3 regions of the Nonomuraea sp. CA-143628 genome follow, and region 2 is predicted to be linked to each of the others. Evidence: riboswitches for the same ligand, from Rfam matches in the RefSeq annotation. Region 2 holds a riboswitch; each other region holds the start of a gene.
What was found. A riboswitch is a leader RNA that binds a small molecule or an ion and turns the genes downstream of it on or off. The one in region 2 is predicted to bind cyclic di-AMP.
Positions count from the first base shown of each region.

Region 1: it holds a riboswitch for cyclic di-AMP, as region 2 does, so the genes downstream of both, ACQP2T_RS36795 (CHAP domain-containing protein) here and ACQP2T_RS40060 (C40 family peptidase) in region 2, are expected to answer to the same signal.
Region 3: it holds a riboswitch for cyclic di-AMP, as region 2 does, so the genes downstream of both, ACQP2T_RS12610 (hypothetical protein) here and ACQP2T_RS40060 (C40 family peptidase) in region 2, are expected to answer to the same signal.

Region 1 is NZ_CP192072.1:8,067,178-8,076,636, reverse strand. Features, by position in the region: gene ACQP2T_RS36815 (ABC transporter substrate-binding protein) at 1-767, opposite strand, end outside; gene ACQP2T_RS36810 (RNA polymerase sigma factor) at 1,147-2,391, opposite strand; gene ACQP2T_RS36805 (YciI family protein) at 2,753-3,184, opposite strand; gene ACQP2T_RS36800 (hypothetical protein) at 3,397-3,561, opposite strand; gene ACQP2T_RS36795 (CHAP domain-containing protein) at 3,811-4,494, opposite strand; cyclic di-AMP (ydaO/yuaA leader) riboswitch at 4,507-4,645, opposite strand; gene ACQP2T_RS36790 (Gfo/Idh/MocA family protein) at 4,764-5,717, opposite strand; gene ACQP2T_RS36785 (aldo/keto reductase) at 5,737-6,564, opposite strand; gene ACQP2T_RS36780 (hypothetical protein) at 6,685-7,605, shown strand; gene ACQP2T_RS36775 (DUF6716 putative glycosyltransferase) at 7,762-8,922, shown strand; gene ACQP2T_RS36770 (polysialyltransferase family glycosyltransferase) at 8,954-9,459, opposite strand, start outside.
Region 2 is NZ_CP192072.1:8,801,751-8,811,209, forward strand. Features, by position in the region: gene ACQP2T_RS40050 (M48 family metalloprotease) at 1-1,245, opposite strand, end outside; gene ACQP2T_RS40055 (hypothetical protein) at 1,257-2,252, opposite strand; gene ACQP2T_RS40060 (C40 family peptidase) at 2,509-2,910, opposite strand; cyclic di-AMP (ydaO/yuaA leader) riboswitch at 3,098-3,256, opposite strand; gene ACQP2T_RS40065 (C40 family peptidase) at 4,156-5,130, opposite strand; gene ACQP2T_RS40070 (NYN domain-containing protein) at 5,215-6,537, opposite strand; gene ACQP2T_RS40075 (phosphotransferase family protein) at 6,691-7,767, shown strand; gene ACQP2T_RS40080 (response regulator) at 7,742-8,404, opposite strand; gene ACQP2T_RS40085 (sensor histidine kinase) at 8,401-9,459, opposite strand, start outside.
Region 3 is NZ_CP192072.1:2,683,982-2,693,440, reverse strand. Features, by position in the region: gene ACQP2T_RS12655 (class II aldolase/adducin family protein) at 1-191, shown strand, start outside; gene ACQP2T_RS12650 (DUF885 domain-containing protein) at 196-1,764, opposite strand; gene ACQP2T_RS12645 (DUF4032 domain-containing protein) at 1,787-3,088, shown strand; gene ACQP2T_RS12640 (NAD(P)-dependent oxidoreductase) at 3,082-3,684, opposite strand; gene ACQP2T_RS12635 (roadblock/LC7 domain-containing protein) at 3,898-4,296, shown strand; gene ACQP2T_RS12630 (hypothetical protein) at 4,300-5,280, shown strand; gene ACQP2T_RS12625 (roadblock/LC7 domain-containing protein) at 5,310-5,684, shown strand; gene ACQP2T_RS12620 (hypothetical protein) at 5,703-6,074, shown strand; gene ACQP2T_RS12615 (alpha/beta fold hydrolase) at 6,135-6,980, opposite strand; gene ACQP2T_RS12610 (hypothetical protein) at 7,106-7,846, opposite strand; cyclic di-AMP (ydaO/yuaA leader) riboswitch at 8,027-8,162, opposite strand; gene ACQP2T_RS12605 (DUF5302 domain-containing protein) at 8,327-8,527, opposite strand; gene ACQP2T_RS12600 (MDR family MFS transporter) at 8,575-9,459, opposite strand, start outside.

The DNA of each region.
Region 1 (9,459 bases), 730 kb from region 2:
AAGCCCGCCTTCACCGCCGGGTTCTTGTCGACGATGAGGTTGTTGTCCTTGTCGAAATAGGTGACGTTGCCGTTCTTGGCCGCCTCCTGGTAGAGGACCACCTGGTAGAGGGTGTTCGTGCCGTCGGCGAACTTGGTGTCCTTCACCTTCGCCTGGAACTGCTGGCCGACCTTCATGAAGGCGTCCCAAGTAGGCCAGAGGGCGCTGACCTTGTCCCGCTCGGAGGGTAACCCGGCCTTCTTGAACAGATCCGAGCGGTAGCAGATGCTCATCCCGCCGATGTCGGTGCCCAGGCCGAACAGCTTGCCGTCGGCGGTGAGGCCGTTCTCCCACTTCCAGGCGGGGAAGTCCGCCTTGCGGGAGTCCAGGCCGAATTCCTTCAGGTCCGCCCACCACTCCGGGTGCGCCTTGGCCAGGCCCATGCCACCTTCGTCGATGCCGACCACGTCGCCCGCGCCGTTGCCCGCCTGCAGCCACTGGATCATCTGCGGCCAGTACTGCTGCTCGAACTGGTCGGTCAGGTGCTCTTCCTTGATCTGGATGTCCTTGTGCTCGGCGTTCCACTTCGTGATGGCGTTCTTGTAGCCGAAGTTCGAGCCGCCGCCGAAAGTCTGCACCCGGATCGTGACCGGTTCGGCGGCCGCCGAGGACGCGGGTGCGTTGCTGGCCGCCGGAGTGCCGCCGGAGCCGCAGGATGCGACGGTCAGGGCCGCCGCCGCCAGGGCGGAAGCCGCGGCGAGACCGCCGCGACGCTTGCGGTTCAACATGGTGGACCCCTTCTCGGGTGAATGGGTGGGGGAGGTGCACCGCGACACACGCTCCGGGCCGCGGTGGGAAATCCTTGGGAGCGCTCCCACAAAGGGTGCACTTATGGCCTGTGCCCGTCAATGCGCTGAAACGCAACCGTTACCAATGGTGCGATTTCTCATTCAAAAAGGGGATTTTTGGTTACTTACGACGCAAAGAGCCGTTTGGGAGCGCTCCCATCACAAGAGGCTCGTTTGTGTTTGCTTTCTGGGCATGTCGCCCACACACTGCGGGCTTTTCTCATGGTCACGCCCGTGGTCACGAGCGCGGTCGGGCTCGCGGTCGCGCTTGCTGCGGCGTCCGTACGGCGTGTTGGCGGGGATCAGCGGGCGACAGGGATCAGCAGGCGGCGGCGCGCTCTCGCAGCAGGGTGCGCTCGCGGGTGTTGCGGGTCATGGCCGCCGCCCGTTCGAACTCGGCGCGCGCCTCACCCTTTCGCCCCAGCTTGACCAGCAGATCCCCGCGTACGCTCGGCAGCAGGTGGTAGCCCTTCAGCGCCGGTTCGTCGACCAGTTGGTCCACCAGCTCCAGCCCGACCGCCGGACCATACGCCATGGCGAGCGCGACCGCCCGGTTGAGCTCGACGACCGGGGATCGCGACATCCGTGCCAGCGCCTCGTAGAGGGTGGCGATGGCCCGCCAGTCGGTCTCCTCGGGGGTGAGCGCCCTGGCGTGACAGGCGGCGATGGCGGCTTGCAGCACGTACGGGCCCAGGTCGCCGCCGAGATCCTCGGCCCGCTGGAGCGCGTCCAGGCCACGGCGGATGAGCAGGCGGTCCCAGCGGCCCCGGTTCTGCTCCAGCAGCAGGATCGGCTCGCCGGACGGTCCCACCCGGGCGGCAGCGCGCGACGCCTGGATCTCCATCAACGCGACCAGGCCGTGCACTTCGGGCTCCTTGGGCATCAGCCCGGCCAGCACCCGGCCGAGCCGCAGCGCGTCCTCGCAGAGTCCGGGCCGCATCCAGTCATCACCGGCCGTGGCCGAGTAGCCCTCGTTGAAGATCAGGTAGATGACCTCCAGGACCGACGACAGGCGTCCGGCCAGCTCCTCGCCCTGCGGCACCTCGAACGGCACCTGCTTGTCGGCCAGCGTCCGCTTGGCTCGTACGATCCGCTGCGCCACCGTCGGCTCCGGGACCAGGAACGCCCTGGCGATCTCGTCAGTGCTCAGCCCGCCGAGCACCCGCAGCGTGAGCGCCACCCGGGCCTCCGTGGACAGCACCGGATGACACGCCGTGAACACCAGCCGCAGCAGGTCGTCCTCGATCTCATCGGCGCCGGGCAGTTCCTCGTCGGCACCCGGCTCCTCCGACAGCTCGCGGCCCATCTCGGCCAGCTTGCGCGCGTAGCGTTCCTGACGACGCAGCAGGTCGATGGCGCGGCGCTTGGAGACGGTCATGAGCCAGGCGCCGGGATTGCCCGGCACCCCCGACTCCGGCCACTGCTCCAGCGCCGCGACCAGGGCGTCCTGGGCCAGCTCCTCGGCCAGGCCGAGGTCGTGCACCAGCCCGGTCAGGCCGGCGATGAGCCGCGCCGCCTCCATCCGCCAGACCGTCTCGATCGCCCGATGCGTATCGGAAGCCATCACCTGGCCATAAGACCAGCCCGCCCCAGCTCCCGCAAGCTCGGGGCTTGGGGGAAGGGGCTGGGGGCCGGGGGACGGTCCGCCCTCACCCCGCCGCCGGGGTGATCGTGACAAGGCCCTTTCGCGGTGCGCCCCGACCCGGCCGGGGGCGATCGTGACAAGGCCCCTTTCGCGGTGCGCCCCGACCCGGCCGAGGTGATCATGACAAGGCCCCTTTCGCGGTGCGCCGCCCGGCGGGCGAGCCGGTCGCGGAGTCGGGCCGTCACGCTGGGGTCGGGCGGCCACGCCGGGGTCGGAGAGCGGTCCGAGTCCGGGAACGGAGTAGGCGGGGAGCGGGGGCTCCCTGGCGGGGCAGCGGCTTCTACCGTTCGGCGGAACCTCTCAGGCGCTCGCGCAATGGCGCCTCGCGTTCGGCCGCCTCCGGGGTCATCGACTCGTCCGGCAGGTCGGCGGCGTCGAACACCTGCCAGACATCCAGCCCGACCCCCTCATGCCCACCGGGAACCGGCACCCGCAGCGCCCATTCGATGGCCTCTTCCCGGGACTTGACCTGGATCAGCCAGAACCCGGCGATGAGCTCCTTGGCCTCGGCGAACGGCCCGTCGAGCACCGTCGCCTTGCCATCCTTGGTGTAGGCGATCTGCGCACCGTGGGAGCTGGGGTACAGCCCTTCGGCGGCCAGCAGCACCCCCGCCTTGGCCAGGCTCTCGTTGTAGGCGCCCATCGCGTCGACGAGCTCCCGGCTGGGCAGTTCGCCGGCCTCGGTCGCCTCGTTCGCCTTCCCTACGATCATGAACTTCACGATCCGCCTCCTTCACTCTCACGAACGCGTCGAACGGTCAGACCCCGAATCGACACGTGAGCAGAGGAAGAGTAGTACGCGGCGCGGATCGACGACGCCCGTCTGGTGGGGCTGTCCCTCCCGACTTGTGGGATCCAACGCCGATCTCCCCGCGAAGACGTGGCGTCGCGGGGAGATCGGCCGGATGGGGGCCCGGTTTTGCGTCAGATGTGCTCGGCGGGGTTCGCCGGGAGGTAGAAGTTCCAACTGCCGTGTCCCTCGTGGGCACCGCCTGCGGGGCAGTGTCCGTTGTCGGGGCGGCCATTCCACCAAAGGGTGTAGCACTTGTTGCAGAAGCGCCAGTTGTCCTGCTGCGTCGTCGGTGACATGTCCCCTCCTCAGTATCGAGAACCGGCTCGCTGTCCGGCCACCGTCAGTGTCTGAGGTGACGGCAGGCCCGTGACATCCCCAAACTTGGGGGGTTGCGGTCTGATGGGCAGATAAGGCAGCCATGCGCTGTTCAGCCCAACGTGATGGGCTTTTCGGCAAGACGCTGGTACGGGAGCGTAAGACGCCGACGAGCGCGCATCCGGAAGGACGCGCGCTCGTCGGCAGGAGAGCCCTCGATCAGGAAGTCGTCAGGCGCCGTAGCTCGGGTAGCCGTAGCCGACCACCTGGGACGTCTGCCGGACGCGCTGCTGGACGCTGCCGTTGCCGGTGTTGCCCTCGATCGTGGAGATCGTGCCGTCGTGGTTGTCCTTGACGACGAAGCCGACGTGCTCGATGTCGTCCAGGCTCTTGCTGCCGCCCCACGAGAAGAACACCACGGCGCCCGGCTTCGGGGTCGTGCCCCAGTGGTTGTTGCGGGCGAACCACTTCGCGTGCTCGACCGTGTAGGCGTCCCAGCCGATCATGCTGCGCGCGCCGGACTGGTCGCCGACCCACGAGACGAACATCGAGCACCAGGCGGCGTTCAGGTAGTCCGCCCGGGTGCCGCCGTCGCGCCTGAGGGTCTCCAGGGCGCGCGGGGAGTTCATGTACCACTTCTGGAACTTGGTGCCGCCGCCATAGGCGTTCTCAGTGGTGCCGACCTGGGCCTTGGCCAGTGCCAGAACCCGCGAGACCGTGGCCTTGGCCTTGAGCTCGCTCTCCGGGTGGCTCTTCGCGGCGGCGGCGTGTGCCGGAGCCGCGGCAGCGTGGGTGGCGGTGGTGTCAGCGTGGGCGGCGGACTGGCCGGCGAAAACGGCGGCCGCGACGCTCACGCCGAGGACGGCGTGAGCGAAGGTCGACTTGGTGCCACGAAAAAGATGGGACTTGGCCATCGAGGGGGTAACTCCTTGCTTCCATGCCGCTTACCGGGTTAGCTGACGGGTTCGGACGTGGAAGCTGTCCTACGGCACGTGACGTGCCGATACACCCCAAAGGACGGTGGGTCCCCGGTTCCGCGCGAGGCGGATTCAGCGGTCACAGGACGGTCCTGTGATGCCTTTGTGCGATGGTCTGGCAACGAACGGACAAACCGGACGTATGCCTCATATGACCACAAAGGTAATGCAAGTGGCAAGGGTCTTACAAATGGATAAACCCCCAGCTAGGAGAGTTGCCCCCTCGCGTCGGCCAGAAGCCCCATCATGGCAAGGCTTTCGTCAAGTGGCATGATCGCGGATTCGGTCCTGCCTTCGGTCATGGCGTCCCGTACCTCGCGCACCTCGCCGGCGTATCCGTTGTCCGCCGGATCGAGCACGAGCTCCTCGGTCTCCATCGACGGCCCGCTCAGCACGACCCGCTCCGGCGCCCAGAACGGCGCCTTGATGTGGGCGCGCATGTCGGTGCCCACCACGAGGGCGTCGTTCGCGTACGGGCCCAGCAGCGAGCACTCCACCAGAGCCCGCCTGCCGTCCGGATAGACCAGCAACCCGCCCGCCTCCGCGTCCACCCCCGAGGGCGCCAGCGAGCCCGTGACGTGCATCCGTGAGGGCATCCCGAGGAACAGCTGCGCCAGCCCGAACGAGTAGACGCCCAGGTCGAGCAGCGCCCCGCCGCCCAGCTCCGGCGCCCACAGCCGGTGCGCGGGGTCGTACGGGGCCTTGAAGCCGAACGACGCCTGGACCGAGCGGATCTCCCCGAACCGGGGATCGGCGGCCACCCGCTGGATGAGCGGATTGAACCGGGTCCACATGGCTTCCATCAGGAACACCCCGGCCTCGCGCGCGAGGCGGACCATCCGCTCGGCGTCGGCGACGGACGCGGCGAGCGGCTTCTCGCACAGCACCGCCTTGCCCGCCGCGATCGCCGCCTCGGCGACCTCCAGGTGCTGGGCGTGCGGGGTCGCCACGTAGACGGCGTCGACGCCGGGGTCGGCGCACAGCTCCGCGTACGAGCCGTACGCCGACTCGGCGCCCAGTTCCGAGGCCAGCGCCCGCGCGCGGCCGAGGTCGCGCGAACCTACGGCGGCCACCCGCATCCCTGGCTCAGCGGCGATGACCGCCCCGACCCTTGCGGCGATGACACCCGTGGCCGCGATACCCCATGAGAGATCCTTCATGAGGAAAGATCGTAGGGAATCACCCCATCCAGGCGAAAGTGTCCGGGTTGGGGCCGATGCGGCCGTTCTCCTGGTTCAGCGCGCCGATGGCCGCCATGTCCTCGGTGTCGAGGACAAAGTCGAACACCTCGAAGTTCTCCTTGATCCGCGCCGGCGTGACCGATTTGGGGATCACCACGTTGCCGAGCTGGATGTGCCAGCGCAGCACGATCTGCGCAGGCGTCCTGGCGTGCTTCTCCGACAGCACGGCGAGCGCCGGGTCGCCGAGCAGGCCCTTGCCCTGCCCCAGCGGGCTCCACGCCTCCGTGAGGATGCCGTTGTCCTCGTGGAACTGCCGCATCCGCCGTTGCTGGAAGTGCGGGTGCAGCTCGATCTGATTGATGGCCGGAGTGATGTCCGCCTCGTCGATCACCCGGGTGAGTGTCTCGGGGGTGAAATTGGACACACCGATCGCCTTCGCCCGGCCTTGACGGTAGATCTTCTCCAGGCCGCGCCACGCCTGGAGGTACTTGTCCTGCGACGGGACCGGCCAGTGGATCAGGTACAGGTCCACGTAGTCGAGCCCGAGCCGCGACAGGCTCTCGTCGAACGCCTCCTCCGCCCGACCGTGGTTGTTGTTGAAGAGCTTGGTGGTGACGAACAGCTTCTCGCGCGGGATCCCCGAGGCGCGTACGGCCCGGCCGACGCCCTCCTCGTTCCCGTACGCGCCGGCCGTGTCGATGTGTCGGTAACCGACCTCCAGAGCGGTCGTCACGACCTGTTCTGCCTCGTCGTTCGGCACCTGCCAGACGCCGAACCCGAGCTGCGGCACCTGCACGCCGTCGCTGTTGAGTAGTAGGGAGTTCATAGGTCCCATTGTTCATGTCCCGTTTCTGGCGGCTTAAGGCGGCCGGGCTAGCTTGAAGCGGTCGTGATCGGGCTATCACCCCGCGGGGGTAACAGAGTGGGCAAACAGGCGTCGGCCTGGGTGGAGTCCCCGCTTCAGATGCTGTGCGCCATAGAGGCGCACCGCGCTGGGCTGCTCGGGCCTGCCACGGTCGTCGTGCCGCGTGCCGGGCTGCGAGCGCTCAAGGCCACCCGCCGGGAGCTGTCCGGCCTGGCTCTGCCCGAGGGGCTGGAGCTGGCCGAGCCGCGCGAGCGCATGCCGCGCTCCCCGCACGCCGTCGGCGACGCCTTCTCCGGCCGGGTTCAGCTGCGCTGGCTCGTCTCCCATCCGGGCCGCATCGTGATCGTCGATGACGGGCTGGCCACGCTCCGGTTGCTGTCTCTCCTGGCCGAAGGGCCGTACAAACCGCTGTTGCGGGCGCGGGCCCACCCGGGAAAGCTGCGCGCGGCCCTGGGGCTGGCGGCGGCGATCAGGCTGCGCGCGAGCCGGGTGTCGGTCTTCACCGCGCTGCCGGTGACCGACGAGCTGGCGGCGGCCGTCCGCGCGGCGGGCGTCGACCTGGTCCGCCACGACTTCGGCTGGCTGCGCGAGCAGCCGCTGAGCGGGCCGGGCCCGGCCGAGCGGACCGTCGTGCTCGGCACCTCCCTGGTCAGGAACGGGCTGGTCCACCGGGACCGCTACCTGAGCTGGCTGATGGAGCGGGCCGCCGAGGAGCCGCTGGCCTACTTCCCGCATCGCCGCGAGGACCCCGCCGACGTGGCGGTCATCCGCGAGCGGCCCGAGATCACCGTGCACGACGCCGGCGTGCCGGCCGAGCTGACGCTGCGCGGCCTCGACCCCGCCCAGCGGGTGCTCAGCCTGCCGTCCACCGCGATCACCTCGCTGCGTGTGCTGCTCGGCCCGCGCGGCGTCGCTGTCGAGGCGGTGGACGTGCCGGACGACTGGTGGACCAGCAGGGCGGCCCCCGACCTGCGTTCCCACCTGACCGGAGTCGCCGGATGATCGGCTTATCCCGCCGCTGACGTGAGTCGCCGGGTGACCGGCTCATCCCGCGGCTGACCGGCTGCTCCGTACGTGACTGGAACGGCCGGTCAAGACCGGCGTTCAACCCATACGACCGGGCGTCTGCCCGTATTTGACTGGAGTGACCACTTGAGAGTGCTGGCCGTGGCCGACTCCGACTCGTACCTGAAGTGGGCGGCCTGCCTGCTCGACGACCTGCCATCCGGCTGCGAGACGGACCTCGCGGTGGTGCGCACGCCCATCGCGCCCTCGCCGGAGCAGATCGCCGCCGCCGTGGGCGGGCGTCCCGCGCCGCCGCTGATGCCGGCGCGGGCGGTGCGGCGTCTGGCCGAGCGGACGCGGCCGGACGCGATCATCGTGGCCTGTACGGGTCCGGTCGTGGACGTGCTGGTGGCCGAGGCGTTCGCCGGGCTGCGGCCGCGGCCGGTGTTCGTGACCGGGCTGCCGGGCATCTCGGTGCCCGCGACGGAGAAGGCGTGGCTGTTCCGCAGCGGGTGCGACCTGTTCGTGGTGCACAGCGAGCGGGAGGTGGCCGAGTTCGGCGGGATCGCCGCCCAGCTCGGTGGGGGAGGGGCGGTCGGGCTGGCCCGGCTGCCGTTCCTGCGCCCGCGGGCCGTGCGCGGCGGCGGGAACCGGGTGGTCTTCGCCACCCAGGCCAAGGTGCCGCGTGAGCGCGAGGATCGCGAACGCATCCTGCTGTCCCTGGCCGAGCTGGCCGCCCGCCGCCCGGACCTGGACGTGGTGGTGAAGCTACGCGCCCTGGAGGACGAGCGGCAGACGCACAACGAGCGCTTCCACTACCAGCGGCTCTGGCGCGAGCTCGGCGAGCCGGGGCGGGTGGCGTTCGAGGCGGGCTCGATGCACGACCAGCTGGCCCAGGCGGCCGGGTTCGTGACCGTCAGCTCGACGGCGGCGCTGGAGGCCATCGCGCAGGACGTGCCGCTGCTGGTGCTGAGCGACTTCGGTGTGAGCGCGGAGATGATCAACCTGGTGTTCGAGGACAGCGGGCTGCTGGGCACGCTCGACGAGCTGGTCGGCGGCGGCTTCCGCGCCGCCGACGCCGGGTGGTGCGCGGCCAACTACTTCCACCCGGTGGAGCGCAACGACTGGGCCGGGCTGCTGGGCGGCCTGGTGGCCCACGGCCCGCGGGTCCCGGCCAGGTCGCTGCTCGACGGGCCGGAGCACGCCGCCGCCCGCCGCCGGGCCAGGATGCGTCTGGACGTGCCGCCCACCATGCTGCGCGTCGGTTACCGGGCCAAGCGGCGGATGCGCCGGTATCTGCGTTCACTCTCCTGAACAGGCGGAGCCCCCCGAGGGCGCCGCCTGTTCAGATCGCTGAGCGGATCTTGCGGCGCAGCCGCGTCAGCGCCGTGGGCTTGGCCGTCAGCCCGAGCGTCTCCAGGCGCTTGCGCTTGAAGTAGCGCGGGTCGAAGTCGAAGTCCACCGGCCGCAGCTCCGGATAGGTCTCGGCCTGCATGCAGTAACCCACGGCCCGCACCAGCTCCCGCAGGTAGCCGCGCGGCGCCGGCTCGATCGTGCCGTCCGCCGACATACGGGGCAGCAGCGCGTCGACGATCGTGACGGGCACCCGGTTGCTGTTCTCGTACGGGGCCAGCCGCTCCAGCACCAGATCGGTCCCGTACGAGGCCACCGGCAGCCCGAAATAGCGCCCGGCCGTGATCAGGCCGGTCGAGAAGCAGCCCACGACCAGCTCGGGCCGCAGCGCCGAGAAGCACACCTCGGCCGGGACGCTCTCCCCGGCGACCAGCAGCCGCACGTCCAGCGGCTCGGCGGCGGCCCTGAGCAGTTGCGCGTGCCTGCGCCCGGCCGCCG
Region 2 (9,459 bases):
CGCCGAGGCGATGCCCGTGCGACGCCGCAGCATGCCCAGGAGCAGGAACAGCAGGATCGTGCCGAACGCGGCGCCCAGCCCGCCCACCAGCGTGCCGACCAGCACATCCCCGTACTTGGCGTGGCCCAGCTCGTGCGCCACGACCAGCTCGACCTCGGACTGCGGGGCCCTGAGCAGCGTGTCGTACACGACGATCCGGCGCGTGGCGCCGAAACCGGAGACATAGGCGTTGAGCGCGTTCGTCCGGCGGGAGGCGTCGGCGATCAGCACGTCCTCGACCGGGACATGGGCGCGCTCGGCCAGCATCATCAGGTTCGCCCTGAGCGCGCCCCCCGGCATCGGGCGGAAGTCGTTGAACAGCGGCTCGAACACGACCGGATACACGAACGAGGCCACCAAGGTGAACGCGAACGCGCCCACGGCGGCCGGGATCCACCAGCGCCGCAACCACCTGGCCAGCGCCACCACGACCAGCACCATGATGGACAGCAGCACCACGTTCACGGCCAGGCTCTTCAGCCGGTCGCCGGTCCAGCCGGCCCAGTCCTGCGTGGACAGGCCGTAGTCGCGCAACTGCACCTCGTACCAGATGCCCAGGGGCCACCTGATCGCCTCGACGATCACGGTCAGCACCACCACCCCGAGCACGACCCGCACCCACCACGGCCCCCGCAGCCAGCCCACAGCCTTGGCGCCGAACGGCGTGAGCACGAGCAGCCCCGCGAACAGCACGGTCAGCCCGAGGGACAGGTAGCCGGGCAGGCTCGTGGCCGCGTCGAAGGCGGCGGCCCTGGCGATCTCGGCGGCACTGAAGTCGCGCGCCGGGTCCGGCGTCACCGTGGGGGTGCCCGAGGGCATCACCCGCCAGGGCGTCGTGACCGCCACCACGGCCAGGATCACCACACCGAGCACGACCAGCGCCCAACCGGCACCGGCCCGGCCGAACCCGGCGTTCCCGCCGTCCGCGACCCAGCCGCTGGACACGGCGCGGTCACTTGGCGCGGCACGGTCCTCTGGCGCGGTGCCCTCGCCTGAGGTGGCACGGTCCCCTGGCGCGGTGCCCTCGCCTGAGGTGGCACGGTCCCCTGGCGCGGTGCCCTCGCCTGAGGTGGCACGGTCCCCTGGCGCGGTGCCCTCGCCTGAGGTGGCACGGTCCCCTGGCGCGGCGCCCTCGCCTGAGGTGGCGGGCTCGCTTGATGCGTCGTCGTCAGGCGGCATGTCGTCGGTGCCCTGCAGATCGTCCATCCGCGTTCCCCTTACGCAAGCTGGTCCCGCACGTAGTCGCGCCACCGTGCCGTCAGCGTCCCTGCCGAGAGCCCGAGTCTGGTGAGCCCCCGGTCGATGCCACCCGTCTGGGCATCACGGTAGAGCCTCACCAGAGTCCCCTCACCGAACCGCTCGGCGATGAAGCGACACGCCAGCCACGCCTCCTGGTACGCCCGTGCCAGGCGTGCGGGCTCCCGGCTGGACGGTGCGAATGCCGCAGGCCCTGGCAATTCGCCCGGCAAGTGCCCGGCCCGCACCTCGGCGGCCAACTCGGCGGCGGCCACCCGGACCGGCAACCCCGCGTCCCGGTAGCCCACGTAGTCGGCGAACCCCTCATAGAGCCACACCGGCAACCGCTTCGTCCCGGCCGCGACGTGAGTGAGCTCGTGCGCGAGCACGACGTCCCGGCCGGTGGGGGTCAGCCGGGCGAAATTCTCGGGCACCACGACCACTCTCCCGCCATCGGCCACCGCCGCCAGCCCGTCGACACTCCCCACCCCGGCCACCCGAGCAGCCTCGGCCGCCGAGCCGGGCACGAGCAGCACGGGTTGTACGGGGCGGCCGAGCACGGCGGAGACCCGCGACCCGGCGGCATCGGCCCGGCGCGCCAGATCCCGAAGCGACTCTGGCGCCGCATGCCGGCCGACGACAACCGAACGCACACCTCGTACGACCTCGGAGCCGTTCCCCCAGAGTCCCCGCGCCTCCGCCGGAAGCTCGCGATCACCGGCCGCCGGGTTGTGGACGGTCGCGGACTGATCGGGGCTGCCGGAGGGAAGATCGCGATCCGTCGCGGACTGATCAGGGCTGCCCGATGGCAGGCCGCGAACCGTCGCAGACTGATCGGGCCCACCGGACGGCAGGTCACGAACCGCTGCCGAGAGGCCGTCCGTCCCCGGAGACCGGTCCGGGGCGGCGCTGGCCGAGGCGAGGGCCAGGAGCAGCACCCCCACCCCCAAGACTCGGCGGCTCACCTGCACGGACACGTTCCCCGATCGTAGTCGCCCCGCGCCGCGGACCGGCCGTCGCGGAGAGACCCGGCGCTCCTCGTCCCGGAAAGGCCGGGAAGGTCGTCGCGGGAGAGACCTGGCTCCTCGTCGCAGAAAGCGTCAGCTCGTCGTCGCGGCAGACCCGGCTCCTCGTCGCAGAAAGCATCGGCTCGTCGTCGCGGAAAGGCCCGGGACACGCGAAGGTCCCGTCCCAGTTGGGACGGGACCTTCGTGACGGTCTTGCAGGCCGGACTTACAGGCCGGGACGCACCGCGCCCACGAACGACGACTTGCGCCATCCGCTGAGCTTCTCGACGCGCACCGTCGAACCCGTCCTCGGCGAATGGACCATCTTGCCGTTGCCGACATACATGCCCACATGGCCGAGCCCATGGAAGAACATCAGGTCACCTGGCTTCAGATTCTTCCAGGAGACCTTCTTCTTGATGCGAGCGAACTGGCTGTTCGTCACGCGCGGGATCTTGACGCCGGCCTTCTTCCAGGCGTACTGGACGAGACCGGAGCAGTCGAAGGAACCAGGTCCTGTGGCCCCGTAACTGTACGGGTCACCGATCTGGTCCTTGGCCACGGCTACGGCCGTACGGGCCTTCACCTTTTGCCGAGCGACCGCTGTCTGCTGCGCGACCTTCTTCACGGACCTGACGGCTTTCGCCGCCGTATTAGTCCCGGAAACTTCGGCCGCATCACGCGTTGTCGCCGCCTGCGCCGTCGGGGCAGGGAGGACCAAACCTCCGGCCGTCACGGTCATCGTGAGCGCTGCGCCACTCAGGGCAATGCGGGACAGACGGGGGTTACTGGGGGAGGTAGACAGGATTTCTCCTTGGGACTTCCACGAACGCCTACCGGGTTAGCTGACGGATTCGGGCCTGGAAGTCGCCCTACGGCGCAATACGCGCCGATTCACCCCTGATCCCGGGAGCGGGATCGCTGGGTCCCCGGCTCCGTGCCTCCTGGCTGCACGGACTCGGCAGGCCACCGCCACGTAATGACATATGGAAAGGCGGTGACCTAACGGATTTCTTATTTGTCCACATCGGGGACCCGATGGAGAGTCGCGACGCCATGGCTTGTTCGCCGCGACGCCAGAAGCTACGCCCTTGAGTAACGAGCTGGCAAAGCCGTCATGGGGCTGTCAGGATCACTCAGAGGTGTCAGTAAAGTCCCCAACCGCAGCTGGAGCGCCGGGTTATGTTATTCAAATGTGACCCTTCTCACACTTGACGACACTGTGATCTGTCAGGTCCCTTTTGTCACTCTTGTCACACTGGTCCCGCTAACAACACGCCGCAGGGCCCGTGATCGTGTCGCGACCGCGCGGATGTGGGCGTCGCGAAGGTCGCCGCCGGGCCGAGATCAGTGATTGTCGTCACCCGCTGAAGGCGTTCGAGCAGCGCTCAGCCGACCCGGCCAGCGGCATCGGCCTGCGCGCCGAGGTCCGGTGACCAGCGAATCGGGGTCAGTTGAACAGCCGGTCGGATTCCGCCGAACAAGCGACCGGAGCCCGCCGAACAGCCGGTCAAAGCCCGCTGACCACCGGGCCGAGTTCGTTGACCACCAGACGGGTCGTCAACCAGCCGACCGGGGCCCATGGACCCCCCGGCCGGGATCCGTTGACCACCGGCCGAGGTCCGTTCGCCACCCGGCAGAGGTCCGTTGGCCAGCAAGCGGGTGAGTCCACATGGACCGCCAAGCGTCCATCAGCGGACCATCCGGTCCATGGCCACCTGAAACCACGGACCGGGTCAAGAGGGCGCACGTAACGGCGCCCAGCGCGCTCCACCGGAGGAGCGTTCCCCTGGACAGAGCCAAGCCACGCACGGCGGGTGGGGCTCACCGTGCTTGCCGTAAAGAAAATCAGTGGCTCTTCATCCAGAAGAAGCTACGGACGGATTGCTCCGACCAGCGTGCCGCCATAGGAGGACAGCGTGACCACCTTGACCACGTCGCCGGTCTGGGGGGCGTGCACGATCTGCCCGTTGCCCGCATAAATGCTGACATGCCCAAGCCCTGAGCTGAAGATCAGGTCGCCGGGCTGCAGGTCCTTCAGATCCACCTTGCGGGCCGATCCCCAGGCCCACTGCTGCCACGTGGTGCGGGGCAGCGACACGCCCCCAGCGCGCCACGACGCCTGCGTGAGGCCCGAGCAGTCCCAGCCGCCCGGTCCCGTGCCGCCGAACACGTACGGCTTGCCCACCTGCGCGTAAGCGAACCTGAGCACCGCCGCCGCGTTGCCGGAGGCCGAGCCCGTGTACTTGATGCCGGTGCTGTTGGGGTCACCGGTCTTGTAGGCGCCGAGCTTCTCCAGCAGCTTCTTCTGCTTCACGATCAGCTTGCGGACCTCCGAGCGCTCCTTCTCGACCCCGTCGCGCTCCTTGTCGGCCGCCTGCAGCGCCGCCTCGGCCTTGTCGCGTTCGTCCTTGAGCCCGCGGTTCTCGCGGTCGAAGGCCGCCAGCCGCGCCACCTTCTCCGACGACAGCTCCCCCGCGAGCGCCATGCTGCCCAGCAGGCCCGTGGGATCCGGCTGGCCGATCATCGTGGGCCAGGAGGTGGCGTCGGGGCCACGCGTGTAGGTGTCGACGGCCATGTCGATGACCTGGGCGCGCAGTGTGGCAACCGTTTCAAGCTTGCGCTTGTAGCTGGCGTTCAGTTTGCCGTACTCGCCTTGGGCCGCCTTGTACTTCTCGGTCGCCGTGTTGTAGCGGTCGACGACCTTGTCGGCCTGATCGTTCAGCTTTTTAAGCTTGGCTTTCGCCTGTTTGATCGTGGGCTTCGGCGCGGCCAGTGCCTCGCTTGTGGGGAAAAGCAGCAGCCCGATCGCGAGTCCCGCGGCCAGTGGCGCCCGGCCAAACCTCACAGTGTCGCCTCCAGGGGAATATATCTGGGGCGAAATGGTACAGAAGTGGCGGGTGTGCTTTCACCCCCACAACCGATTCGTAATCTACGCGCGGCCCAGCCTGCGCAGCAGCAGAGCCGACGGAACCGGTCTGGCTCCCATGCGCCGGACGGACTCGGCCACCTCACGGTCGGAGGAGACCACCGCCATGGCCCGGCCGGGCGGCTCGGCGCGGACGAGCTGGCGGATCAGGTCGTCGGCGATCTCGCCGGGCGCGCTGAAGAGCACCCGCACGCCGCGCGGCGCCACCACCTGGACGGGCGCGTTGAGCTCGGCGCCGTCGAAGACCACGGTCACCTCGACCCTGGTCTGCGCGACCAGCCCGCCGAGGCCGGTCATCAGCCGGTTGCGCTGGTCGGCCAGGGTCAGCGTGCCGTAGCCGGTCTTGGTCACGTTGTAGCCGTCGATGATCAGGTGCACCTGCGGCAGCGCGAGCAGCTGGTCGAGCAGCTGCGGGTCGTCGTCGGCCAGCGCGCGGGCGGGCACGCCCCTGACGCCGGGGCGCTCGCCCGTGAGCGCGGCCACCGAGTCGGCGGGCCTGCTGATCATGGTGGGCAGGGCCAGCTCCCTGCGCAGCCCGGCGGAGGCGTCCTGGAGCGCGTCGAGCAGCACCCTGACGCGGGCGTCCTCGATGCTCCTGCCCTCACGCGCGGCCCGGCGCGAGGCCTCGAGCTGTTTCTCCACGTCGGCCAGCCGCTCGCGGAGCCGGCGCAGCTCGGACTCGCCCGCGCTGCCCGCGGCCGTGGCGGCGGACTTGGCGTCGTCGGCCGCGTGCTCCATCTCCTCGGCGCGGCGCACGGCCGCCTTGCTCCGCTCGCGGGCCTCGTGGAGCTTGCGGCGCAGGTCGGAGTTCTCGGCGCGGGCCGCCCTGAGCTGCTCGCGCAGCCGGTCGGACTCGTCCTTGGCGGCGCTCTTCTGGGCGGCGAGCTGCTCGCGCAGCCGGGTCACCACCTCCTCGCGCTCGGTCCCCTCGGCCGCGACCGCCGACTGCTCGAGATCGACCCGGGCGGCCTCGACCATGTCCGCCCAGCCGACCGGCCGCGTCAGATAGGCCGCGGCGGCCACCAGCACGGGGTCGGCGGCGGGTGGCACGTTGCCCTCGACCAGCGAGGCGACGAGCTCGGGCCATCCGGCGGCCACCGACTCGGCGACCACCTCGCGGAACTCTTTGTCGTTCTCCAGCTGGGCGGCGATGGGCGCGCTGCCCAGTTTGGCGCGCTTGCGCGGGTCGAACTTGGCGATGCCGCGCAGCGGCGGCGGAACCGTGGCAGCGGGCATGGACCCGAGGACCTGCGCCGCCAGATCGACGACGTTGAGTCTCACCTGCTCGGGAAGCGGGCGAGACAGACCTTCACCCGCTGAACTCATCCCAGGGTCCCTTCGTGACATGCCCTTTCAGACAAGGGTACGGCTGTCGTGTACCTGTCCGTAACGGCAGGTCGGATATGGACAAGCGCTTGCTAGGGGTATACGACTGGGCCGGGACCCGCGTTCACCCGGTGTTCATCCAGGAGGCCCACCGTGACGGACGAGATGCGCACCTCCACCCGTGACCTGGAGGAACTGCACGATCGGCTGGGAATCTGGCTCAGCGGGCGAGTTGACCGGCCGGTGACGGTGTCCGAGCTGTCGAGGCCGATGGAAAACGGCATGTCCAGCGAAACGCTCTTCTTCACCGCGTCCTGGCCCGGAGAGCGCGTCCGATGCGTGGCCAGGATGGCGCCCGCCCAGGAAGCGGTGCCCGTCTTCCCCTTCTACGATCTGCGGGCCCAGTTCGAGATCATGCGCTCGGCCAGGGAGAAAGCTGGAATTCCAGCGCCCAGGGCCCTCTGGTTCGAGCCCGACCCTGGTCCGCTGGGCACGCCCTTTTTCATCATGGAACGGGAGGATGGTGACGTACCGCCCGACGTGCTGCCGTACACGTTCGAGGGCTGGATGCTCGACGCGGCGCCGCGTGATCGGCGCCGGCTGCAGGACGCGACGGTGGCGATCGTGGCCGCGCTGCACGACGCGCCGTTCACCGAGCGGGACCTGGCCGTACTCCCGGAGGGCGGGCTGCGCCGCCACGTGGACGGGCAGCGCGCCTATTACGAGTGGGCGCACGGCGGGATGCGGATCCCGCTGCTGGAGCGGGGCTTCGACTGGCTGGAGGCGCACTGGCCGCGCGACCCTGGACCCGACGTGCTCTGCTGGGGCGACGCCCGCATCGGGAACGTGATGTATCGCGACTTCAGGCCGGTGGCGGTGTTCGACTGGGAGATGGCCGCGGTGGGGCCGCGCGAGCTCGATCTGGCGTGGATGATCTTCCTGCACCGTTTCTTCCAGGACATTACGGAGGCCATCGGCATGCCCGGAATTCCCGACTTCATGCGACGCGACGACGTTTGCGGGAAATATCGGGAGCTGACGGGTTATCAGGTGCGGGACATGGAGTTCTACGAGATGTACGCGGCGCTGCGGCACGGGGCCATCATGGCCAGGGTGTGGCAGCGCCGGATCTACTTCGGCGAGCAGCCCATGCCGGACGACCCCGACGACCTGGTGCTGCACCGGGCCACGATCGAGCGGATGCTCAAAGGCTGGCGTCGTACACCGTGAGCGCGATCTGCACCCGGTTGTTGAGGTCCAACTTGGTGAGGATCCGCGAGACGTGCGCCTTGACCGTGGCCACGCTCATGTAGAGCTCGCGGCCGATGGCGGCGTTCGACTTCCCCTGGCCGACGGCCAGCGCCACGTCGCGCTCGCGCTCGCTGAGCTTGGCCAGCAGGTCACGGGCCCTGTCCGTACGCCGGCCCGCGCCGCCGCCGTCCTCGGAGACGTGCGTGATGAGCTGGCGGGTCACCGCGGGCGACAGGATCGGCTCGCCGGCCGCCACCTTCCGGATCGCCTCGACCAGCTCGCGCGGCGGGATGTCCTTCAGCAGGAACCCCGCCGCCCCCGCGCGCAGCGCCCGCACCACCTGGGCGTCGGCATGGAAGGTGGTCAGCACCACCACCTCGGGCGGCGACGCGGCCGCGCGCAGCGCCTCCGTCGCGGTGAGCCCGTCGACGTCGGGCATCCGGATGTCCATCAGCACCACGTCGGGCCGGTGCGCGGCGATCAGCGGCGGCACCTCGGAGCCGTCGCCCGCCTCGGCCACGATCTCGATGTCGCCCGTCCCGCCCAGGATCATCGACAGTCCGGCGCGCACCAGGGCGTCGTCGTCGACGATCAGCACGCGGATCGGCGCGGTCATGCGTCCTCCAGGGAAGTCTCCACCGGCCAAGGTAACCAGGCGCGCACCAGGAAGTCGCCTTCGCGGGTCGCGCCGTGTTCGAGCCGGCCGCCCGCAAGCTGGGCCCGCTCGGTCAGGCCGATGAGCCCCGCTCCCGCTCCGGGGATGCGGGTGATCTGCCGTACCCGGAGCGGATTGCGGACCTCCGCCGTCAGACCCGTGCCCGGACCGCCGGCGACGGTGACCGTCACGGGAGCGCCGCTCGCGTGCTTGCGCGCGTTCGTGAGCGCCTCCTGAACGATGCGGTACACGTTGCGGCCCAGCCCCTCCGGCGCGTCATCACCGGCGTCGAGGGCGAAGTCCACCTCCATGCCCGCCTCATGGCACTCCTCGATCAGCGGGTGCAGGTCGGCCAGCGTGGGCTGCGGGCGGTCGGGGACGGGGTCGCCGGCCGGAGGCGCCGAGTGGCGCAGCACGCCGATCACATCGCGCAGGTCCTGCAGCGCGTGGTGGGCGCTGCTCCTGATCGCCCCGGCGGCCCTGGCGATCTCCTCGGCGGGCGCGTCCGGCCGGAACTCCAGCGCTCCCGCGTGCAGGCTGAGCATGGAGATGCGGTGCGCGAGCACGTCGTGCATCTCCCTGGCGATCCGCTCGCGTTCGAGCCGCTTGGCCTCCTCCGCCGCGATGTCGGCGCGCTGCGTGAGCGACCAGACGAGCTGCCGCCTGGCCCGGACCACGATGCCCCAGGCGAACACCGTCAGCCCGATGGCCGCCCCGATGATCGCCGGTCCCAGCACGCCCAGCTCCGCGTCGGGCCTGAGGATGGAGAACGGGATCAGCGTCACGAGCCCGAGCAGTACGAGCGGGCCGGAGATCTTGAACGGCCGGTGCACCGCCACGGTGAACATGGCGACGACCGCGGCCCCGCCCACCAGCGACAGATAGATCGACAGCACATTGGTCACCAGCGCCAGCCCGACCGGCCACCTGCGGCGCAGCCACACCGCCGCGCACGCCAGCGCGCCGACCACCTGCTCGATCGCCACCACGGGCGTCGGCTGCCCCTCCAGGTCCGG
Region 3 (9,459 bases), 6.1 Mb from region 2:
ACCACGGCGGCGTCACCATCGGCGCCACGCTTGAGCAGGCCTTCGAGGCCACCCGGTTACTCGAATGGCTGTGTGAGGTGTACGTGCGGGGGCTGAGCGTCGGCAAGCCCACGATCCTGACCGACGAGCAGCTCGCAGCCGTGATCGACCGCTCGCTCAACCCCCCGGCCTTCCCCCGCCGCACCACCTGAACGACTACAGGTGGGCCGCCTGTTCGGCCAGTCCCAGTGGCAGGCCGCCCGAGCCCGCGATCTTGTCGTGGAACGACTTCAGCGACCCGTCGTACGACTCCCTGATCCGGTCGATCTCGATCGCGCCCGTCAGGTAGGACGGCGCCTGCGTGGGCCAGGCACAGTAGCGGTTGACCTCCCCCTGCGCCGTTCCGGGTGACAGTGACGCCTTCGTCGCCATGAACGTCTCCGCCTCCTCGATCGACATGTCCTCGCAGTGCAGCGCCGTGTCCACCACGATGCGGGCCGCGCGGAAGATGCGGCAGTCCAGGTGCGCCAGCTCGGTGGCGAGCGTGTCGAAGTAGCCCTGCTCGTGCAGCACCTTCTCGACGTAGAGGGCCCAGCCCTCGGTGAAGTACGGGGTGCGGAACACGTTGCGCACGGTCCGGGTGTTGCTCGCCATGTGCGACAGGTGCCAGTGGTGGCCAGGGTAGGCCTCGTGGACGGCGATCGACGGCATCTGGGCCCGCGAGTTCGTCCGCAGGCGCTGCCGTACCTGCTCCTCGGTGAAGCCGTCAGGCGTGTACGGCACGAAGAACACGCCGGTACGCGAGCTGCTCAGCGGCGGCGGCGACAGGTAGTGGGCCACGGCCAGGACCGGCCTGGTGTATTCGGCCGAGGGCAGCACCAGGCACTCCTCCCCCTCGGGGAAGGTCACCAGGTCGCGTTCCCTGACGAACTCGCGGGCCCGGTGGGTCTCGGCCTCGTACTCGGCCCGCATGTCGGCCAGCGTGGCGGGATGGTCGTCCATCAAGGACTCCATCGCGGCGCGCCAGTCCTCGGTGCCGTTGAGCCTCTTGGTGACCTCGCGCATCCGCGCGTCCAGCGACGCCCAGGCCGCTTCGCCCTTTTCGTGCAGCTCGGCAGCGCCGTACCCGAGCAGTTCGCGCTCGCGCAGCAGCGTCGAGTAGAGCCGCTCGCCCATCCGCCAGGTGCCGCCGCACTTGAACTCTTCGAGGAAGGTGACAAAGGCATCGAAAGCGGCGGCGGCCGGCTCGGCGGCGGACGCGAGCCGCGCGCGCAGCTCCGGGTCCGTCACCATCGACGGGATGGTCTTGGTGAGGAAGTTGCGCCCAGTGCGCGCCTGCCCGAGGCCGCGCTGGACGAGCAGCGGCGCCGCGAGCTCGGCGTCGAGGTTGGCCCGGCAGGCGGCCAGCACGTCCGGCACCTCGGCCAGCCGGGAGAGGGCGGCGGCCACCAGCTCAGGCTCGGGCTTGAGCCGCCGCTGGAACGGCGTGAACATGGAGGTGAAGATCGCCGACAGGTAGACGGCCGGGTCGCGCCGCCAGTCCGGCCAGGAGGCGAGGGCGATGGAGCCCCTCAGCTGAGACAGGACGAGATCCCTGTCGATCGCGTCGTCCGGTGTCGGCGTCTCCAGTCTGGAGAGCCGGTCCAGCCAGACGATCTCTTCCCGCTCACGGGCGGCGAAGGCGGCGGCGGTGAAGTCACCGAGCGTGTGATCGTAGCCGTCGGCTCCCAGGGTGCTGGCGACGACGGGACGACCGGAAAAGTACCACTTGAGAAACTCGTCCACGTCCGCACAATATCCTGGGCATATGCCCCTACAGATCACCGGCGCGCTCGGCAACCCCGACCTGATCCGCCTGCCTTGGGAGGTCCCTCTCGCCGACTGGCCGACGCATCACATGGTCGACCTGCCGCGCGGTATCTCGCGGCACGTGGTGCGGTTCGTACGGCTGTCCGGCAACGTGTACGCGATCAAGGAGATCAGCGAGCGGTACGCCAGGCGGGAGTACCAGCTGCTGTGGGACCTGGCCAGGCTCGACGCGCCGTCGGTCGAGCCGATCGCCTACGTCACCGGCCGGGACGAGGGGCTCGACGCGGCGCTGATCACCCGGCACCTGCAGTTCTCGCTCCCGTACCGCGCGGTCATGTCGGGCACGCTGCGGCCCGACACGCTCACCCGGCTGCTGGACGCGCTGGCCGTGCTGCTGGTGCGGCTGCACCTGATCGGCTTCTACTGGGGCGACTGCTCGCTGTCGAACACGCTCTTCCGCAGGGACGCGGGCGCCTTCGCCGCCTACCTCGTGGACGCGGAGACCGGCGAGATGCATCCGATGATCAGTGAGGGTCAGCGGCTCGGCGACATCGAGACCGCGCACATGAACATCTTCGGCGAGATGCTCGACCTGGAGGCGGGCGGGCTGCTGCACCCGTCGATCGACCCCATGGACACCGCCGAGGACATCGTGACCCGCTACCACCGGCTGTGGAACGAGATCACCCAGGACGAGATCATCGAGGAGGTCGACTGGCACCGGGTGGAGCAGCGGATCAGGCGGCTCAACCTGCTGGGCTTCGACGTGGCCGAGATGATGGTGCGGCGCAAGGTCGGCACCGGGCGGCTCATCGTCCGGCCCAAGGTGGTCGACGCGGGGCACCACCAGCGGCGGCTGCTCCGGCTCACCGGACTCGACGTCGAGGAGAACCAGGCCAGGCGGCTGCTGAACGACCTCGACGGGTTCCGGGTCGCCAAGGGCCTGCGGCACGAGGACGAGGCGATCGTGGCGCACCGGTGGCTGGCCGAGGTGTTCCAGCCGACGGTCGAGGGCATTCCGGCCCGGCTGCGCGGGAAGCTGGAGCCCGCGCAGCTCTTCCACGAGGTGCTGGACCACCGGTGGTACCTGTCGGAGGCGGCCGGGGCCGACGTGGGCATCGCGGCCGCCGTGAAGTCGTACGTGGACAAGGTGCTCGTCCACAAGCCCGACGAGAAGGCCCTCCTGCCCGAGGAGCCGGGCGGCCTCCTGGAGGAGGCGGACGACCTGCTTGAGGAGTCGGACCTTGAGGAGCCGGACCTTAAGGAGTCGGACCTCAAGGAGTCGGACGGAGTTCAGTAGGCGACCGTGATGCGCCGGCGCGGGTGCTCGCCCTTCTCCACCTCGTCGGCGATCGCGATCGCGTAGTCCTCGGCGGAGATGCGGCTGTTGCCCTCGGCGTCGGTGAGAAGCCGGTCGCCGCCGACACGGAAGTGGCCGGTACGCTCTCCGGGCGCGATCTCCGCGGCCGGGGAGACGTAGGTCCAGTCGAGGTCGTCGACCTCGCGATAGAGACCGAGAGCGCTCCGCTGGGCCAGCGCTTCCTTCTTGTACATCTCCGGGAAGCCGGGCGTGTCGACCAGGTCGACACCGGGCGCCACCTCCAGGCCGCCGGCGCCGCCGACGACGACGAGCCGCCTGACCCCGGAGGCGCGGACGCCGTCGATGAGGGCGCGATGGGCGTCGAGGAACGGTCCCTCGGGCTCGCTCCCGTCGCGGGGCGGAGCGATCGCGCAGATCACGGCGTCGTGGCCGCGGCCCAGCGTGGCGGCATCGCGCACATCTCCCTTGACCGGTCCCGACCTGCTGACACCGGTCACCTCGTGGCCGCGGGCCGCCAGTTCGGCGGCGATGCGCTGACCGACCATGCCGGTCGCGCCAAAGAGAAGGATTTTCATATTCTCCAGAGTATCCGTTGGACATCGGCGAGCCGGGCCGAGAATAATGTGAGCGAAGCTCTTAAATATCGCAAGCAATACCCCTAATCAGGAAATCTCCGTCGCGGTTAGGTTTTTCTCCACCTTGGCCGTAGACATCTTTAACCTCATACATATCTCGCTTTATCCGATCACCCGGCCGTCATCCGCCGCTCCTACGCTGTCCCAGTCCTCATGACGGCGTGGGAGGGTCACGTGCTGGGACTGGATGACTGCCTGACCGAGGTCATGGCGATACCAGGCGCGCTGGACGCGATGCTGGTGGACCAGACGAGCGGCATGGCCGTGGCCATCAGCGGGCCACCGCAGGGCGTGGACGCCGAGAGCTCCGCCGCCGCCCTGACCGAGACGCTGCGCGCGACCATGGACGGCCTGGCCCGCTCCTGCCCCGGCGAAACCGTTCGTATCGACGACATGCTGGTCACTACCGACAAAGGCCATCATTTACTCAGATTCCTCGAAACGGTATTCGAGGGGCCGCTCGTCATTTACCTGCGCCTCGACCTGGAACGGTCGAATCTCGCCCTGGCGCGATACCGCCTGCTGAACATCTCCCGCCAATTGCTCACCTGAGCCATGGCACCGCTGGACACGCTTCTGGCCGGCCTAGCCCGTGAACGGGCCACGGGCGCCCTCCGCGTGGGCCGGGCCGGGACGATCTTCCTCAGCGAGGGCCGGGTCACGTACATGGAGTGCGCCCAGACCCCCGGCGTCGAGCGGCTGCTGGCGGCGCGCGGGCGGCTGCCGGAGACCGCGCTGCGCAGGCTGCAGCACGACGGGGGCTGCGCGCGCCTGCTGGAGGAGGGGCCCGTCACCCTGGGCGAGCTGCAGTACTGCGTGCTCGGGGCCGTCCTGGACGCCGCGTTCTTCCTGCTGCCGGCCGGCGGGTCGCGGCCGAAGTTCCGGCCGGGCGAGCAGCACTGGCTGGGCGGCCAGTGGTTCTTCGACGTGGCGGGCCTGATGCGGGAGTGCGCGCGCCGCCGCGCCTATCTCGCGCAGATCTGGCCGTCCGCCCAGCTGGACACCGCACCGGTACGGCCGGCGCCGTGTCTGCCGGGCAGCGGGGTGACTCTGGACTCGGTCCAGTGGGAGGTCGTCACCGGGGCGGGGGCCGAGGCGACACCGCTCGACCTGGCCAAGCGGATCGGCAGGTCCGGCTATTCGGTGCTGCTGGCCGTACGGAGGATGGCGGCGGCCGGTCTGCTGGCACCGCCCGTGGAGACGACCACGACCACGCACGCCCCAGACGGCCCGCTCAAGGGCGCCGCCACGCGCGGCACGTCGCGAGCCCCGGAAGAGAGCGCGGCGAAGACCGCCGGTGAGCACAGGGCGGGGAGCGCCAGTGAGCGCGCGGCGGGGACCGCGAGTGCGGGCCCGGCAGAGAGCGACGGAGACGGGCGGGGTGCGCTGCCGCATCGGGGGCGGGTAGCCACCGGTGAACGGCCGCCGCACGATCCCCGTGCCCCCGGCCTGCCGCTCGGCCCGCCGGTCACGGCGGACCCCACGGACCTGGCCCTGCTGATGCGCCTGAAGAAGGCACTGGAGGAGCTGACATGAGGTTCCCCCGCCCGCAAAGGAGGCCACCGGTGGAGCTGCGTGAAGAAGTGCTCAGGGAGATGGTTCTCCTGCGCGAGCGCACTCCGGACATCAGCGGGAGCGTCGCCTGCACGGTCGACGGCATGAGCATCGCCTGCGACAACGCCGACGGCAGTGGCGAGCAGGTCGCCGCATTGTCGGCGGCGCTGCTCGCGCTGAGCAGGCGAATGACGATCATGACCGGTCAGGGCGTACTGGAGGAGACGCTCATCTCCGGCACCGCCGGCTTCGCCGCCTTCTACGCGGCGGGCCCCACCATCGTCCTCGCAGTCCTGGCTGAGCCCGGCACCAATCTCGGGCTGCTCCGGCTGGAGGGGCGCAAGACGGCGGCCAGCGTGGCCGCCATCTCAGCACGGATTCACTGAGCCTGAACGGAGGAAGGCATGGCCAGCATGGACGTCTCTCTCAAGGAGATGATGACGATCGACGGCTCGCTCGGCGCGGTGATCGTCGATCACGGCAGCGGCATGGCGCTGGGCGCGCTCGGCGGCTCCAAGGACCTGGATCTCCAGGTCGCCGCGGCGGGGAACACGGAGGTGGTCAAGGCCAAGCTGCGCACGATGGACTCGCTGGGGCTCAAGGACGCCATCGAGGACATCCTGATCACGCTCAGCGGCCAGTATCACATCATCCGGCCGATCAGCGGCCGCGGCGGCAAGGGGCTCTTCCTCTATCTCGCCCTGGACCGGTCACGGGCCAATCTGGCGCTGGCCCGGCACCAGCTACGCGGCATCGAGGAGAAGCTGGAGGTCTGAGAGACCCGGTGGCTCGTGTCCGGGCGCGGCGGACACGAGCCACCGACCATCCCTGGTATGTCAGCTCGTGGTGAGCTTGGTGATGGCGCTGACGATCTCAGGCCAGAGCGGCCGGGGCAGGTCGTGGCCCATGCCGGGGAACGTCAGCAGCGTGGCGCCCGGAATCGCCGCCGCCGTGGCGTGGCCGGCGGCGACCGGGACGAGCGCGTCGGCCTCGCCGTGGATGACCAGGGCGGGGATCCCCAGCGTGCCGAGCCGCTCCGTGCGGTCACCGGAGGCCATGATCGCGGCCAGCTGCCGGGTCGTGCCCGGCGGGTCGAAGCACCGGTCGTAGGCCTGGCCGGACAGCCGGAGGATGCGTTCCCGGTCCATGTCGAAGCCGGGTGAGCCGATCACCGCCCAGGTCCTCAAGGACTGGGCGAGCACGGCCTCCCGATCGGTCGGGGGCGCGGCGAGCAGCACCGCGCTGGCCTCCGGCGTGGGCGGGGCCACGTCCGGACCAGGGGTCGACATGATCGAGGTAAGGGTCAGCACCCGCTCGGGGTGCCGGATGGCGAGCGTCTGGGCGATCATCCCGCCCATCGAGGCGCCCACGACGTGGGCGGCGGGCCAGCCGAGGACGTCCATCAGCCCGGCCGCGTCGTCGGCCATGTCGTCCAGCAGATACGAAGAGGACGTCCCCAGTGTGGGAACGCCCTCGTCGTGCAGGTGTGTGGAAAGTCCGGAATCACGGTTGTCGAATCTGACAACGTGATGGCCCTGCTCCGCCAGGAGCTCGCAGAGCTCGTCGTCCCAGTGGATGAGCTGGGCGCCGAGCCCCATGATGAGGAGCAGGGGACGTCCGCCGGGTGAGCCGAAGGACTCGTACGCGATCTCGATGCCGTTCGCGGCTGCAAGCGTGGTCACGAGGTCAGAATGACATTCTGTTTCCCGGGACGCAAAGACCGTCAGCCTCGAAATCGACGACCATCAAGGCCGTCGGCTCCAGACCTGACGGCCGTCATCGAGACCGTCTTCGGACCTGACGGCCGTCAGCGCCGGACGAGCTTGCGGATCCGCTCGCGGCCGACCGTCGAGCCGCCGAACATGGCCAGCGCGACCGCCGCGGCGGCGCCACCGATGGCGTTCGACTCGACGATCTTCTCCTCAGCCTTGTCGGCCTTCTTGGCGGCCACCGGCACAGCCTTGGCGGGAGCGGGCTTGACCGCGGCGGGCTTGTCGCCCTCGGTCACGATCTTCGGGGGCTTGGCGGGGTTGTGGTCCACGACGGCGTACGAACCGGTCGAGTAGGGCAGCGGGTAGTTCTTCTTGCCCGGGCCGCTACCCCACTTGGTGATGACGTAGTCGATCTTGATGTGGCCCGCGCCACCGTTGCCGTCCACGCCCAGCGTGCTGGAGTTGAAGCGGCCACCGGTCAGGGCGGCGAAAGTCTTGGCGTCGAGGTCGAGCATGACGCCGCTGGAGGACGGCACACCCGGGCCGCGGTCGCCGACGAAGAAGGGCATCTTCTTGCCCTTGTAGACGACATAGCCCTCGGTCATGAGCGGCCAGCTCGGGCTGGCGGCGAGCCCCTTCTGCATGGGCTTGCCGCTGGCCGGCAACCCGGTGTCCCCGGCGCGGCCGGAGGAGTCGTCCCAGAAGTAGGACGCGGTGGTCTTGCCCTTGAGCAGGACCTTCTTGTCACTGCCGGTGTCGGCGTGTGCGGCGGTGCCTGCGCCGATGGAGATCGCACCGACGACTGCGGCGGTGAGCATGGCAGATCGAACAGACATGGAGTAGCAAAGTCCTTTATACGGGAACAAGGGGATTGCGCTCGCGAAAGATGGGCGTAGCCGGGCAAAACGCCAAACGGGCGCTACGCGGAGCGTGGAAGAGCGGGGGAAGGCGCCGGTCAGTCGGCGGACGACAACACGCGGGCTGGCGGCACGACGCGGGGGTTACGCATGCGGTAGGTGTCCTCTCCATCTCGCCTACCGGGTTAGCTGACGGGTTCGGACGTGGAGATGCCCTACCGACCGCGGTCGGATTCACCCCTAAGGAACGTTTGGTTCCCCGGTTCCCGCGAGCGGGATTCGGCGCCTGCCGGTTGGTACTCCCCTGTTGAAGCCCCAAAGTCACCGGCTGGTAACTCCATGAACTATAGGGAGCAAACCGGACAAAGGCAAACATAAGCCCATGAAACGGGCGAAGATCTACCTAGAGGGTCAAGAAAAAAGGGGGTACGGCATGCCGTACCCCCAGAAAAGCTCAGGTCAACCGCCGCTCTTCCGCCTGAAAGAACGCTTGCTGGCGGCGGGCCCGTGAGCGCCGTGAATCTTGGAAGGGTCGTTGCCCCTGCCACCCGCGCTCGAGTCGGCATGCTGGTTACGCTTGCGCTCCAGCGCCTCGCGGAACTTGCGCTTCATCTCGTCCTCGGGAGTTTCGTCGACTTCCGGCTCCGGTGTTTCCGCCATGAGGACCTCCTGGTGTTGGGGACAAGGACAGCTTCGCATGACGGCGCTCAGGACGCGAAACTGGCCTCGACCTTGGGCTGCGGGGTTTCGCGGTCGATCCGCGCACCGGGCATGGCGATCAGGGCGGCCAGCGCCACGAGGGCGCCCACGACACCCAGCGAGGGGATGACCAGGGCCGCGGCCGAGGCGTGCGCGGCGGCCAGCCCGTGCAGCGGCGCCTCGGTGGCGATGACAGAGGTGTAGGCGGTGCCGGCCAGCGCCAGGGCGACCGAGCCGCCGATCTGGCGGAAGAAGGTCAGGTTGGCCGAGGCCGTACCCATGTACTGGGGCGGCACCGAGTCCCGCACGGCCACGGTCAGGCCGGAGAGCATCGGGCCCATGCCGAGGCCGATCAGCGCCATCCACCCGACGAGCACCCAGGGCGGCGTGTCCAGCGTCAGACCGGCGCACAGCAGCGTGCCCACGACCAGCAGGAACGGCGCCGCCACCAGCCACGGCTTGTAGACGCGCGTCCGGCTGATCAGCGCGCCCACGACCATGCTGCCCACCACCATGGCCAGGGTCAGCGGGTAGATCCGCAGCCCCGACTCGGTGGCGCTGGCGCCGAGCGCCTCCTGGAAGTAGCGCGGCAGGAACACCACACCGGCGAACATGCAGAAGGCGGTGAAGAAGGACGTCACGTTGACCAGCGTGTACGTACGGTTCCGGAACAGGTGCATGGGCATGATGGGCGCCTCGGCCCGCCTCTCCACCACCACGAACACCACGAGCGACACCAGAGCCAGCACGATCGGCCCGATCACCGGGACGCTGGTCCAGGTGTGGCCGTCGAGCCCCTTCTCGGTCAGGCCGATGAGCAGCGCGCTGATGGCCACCGTGAAGACCCCGATGCCCAGATAATCAGGCCGCCCGCCGCCATGCCCCGACTGGCG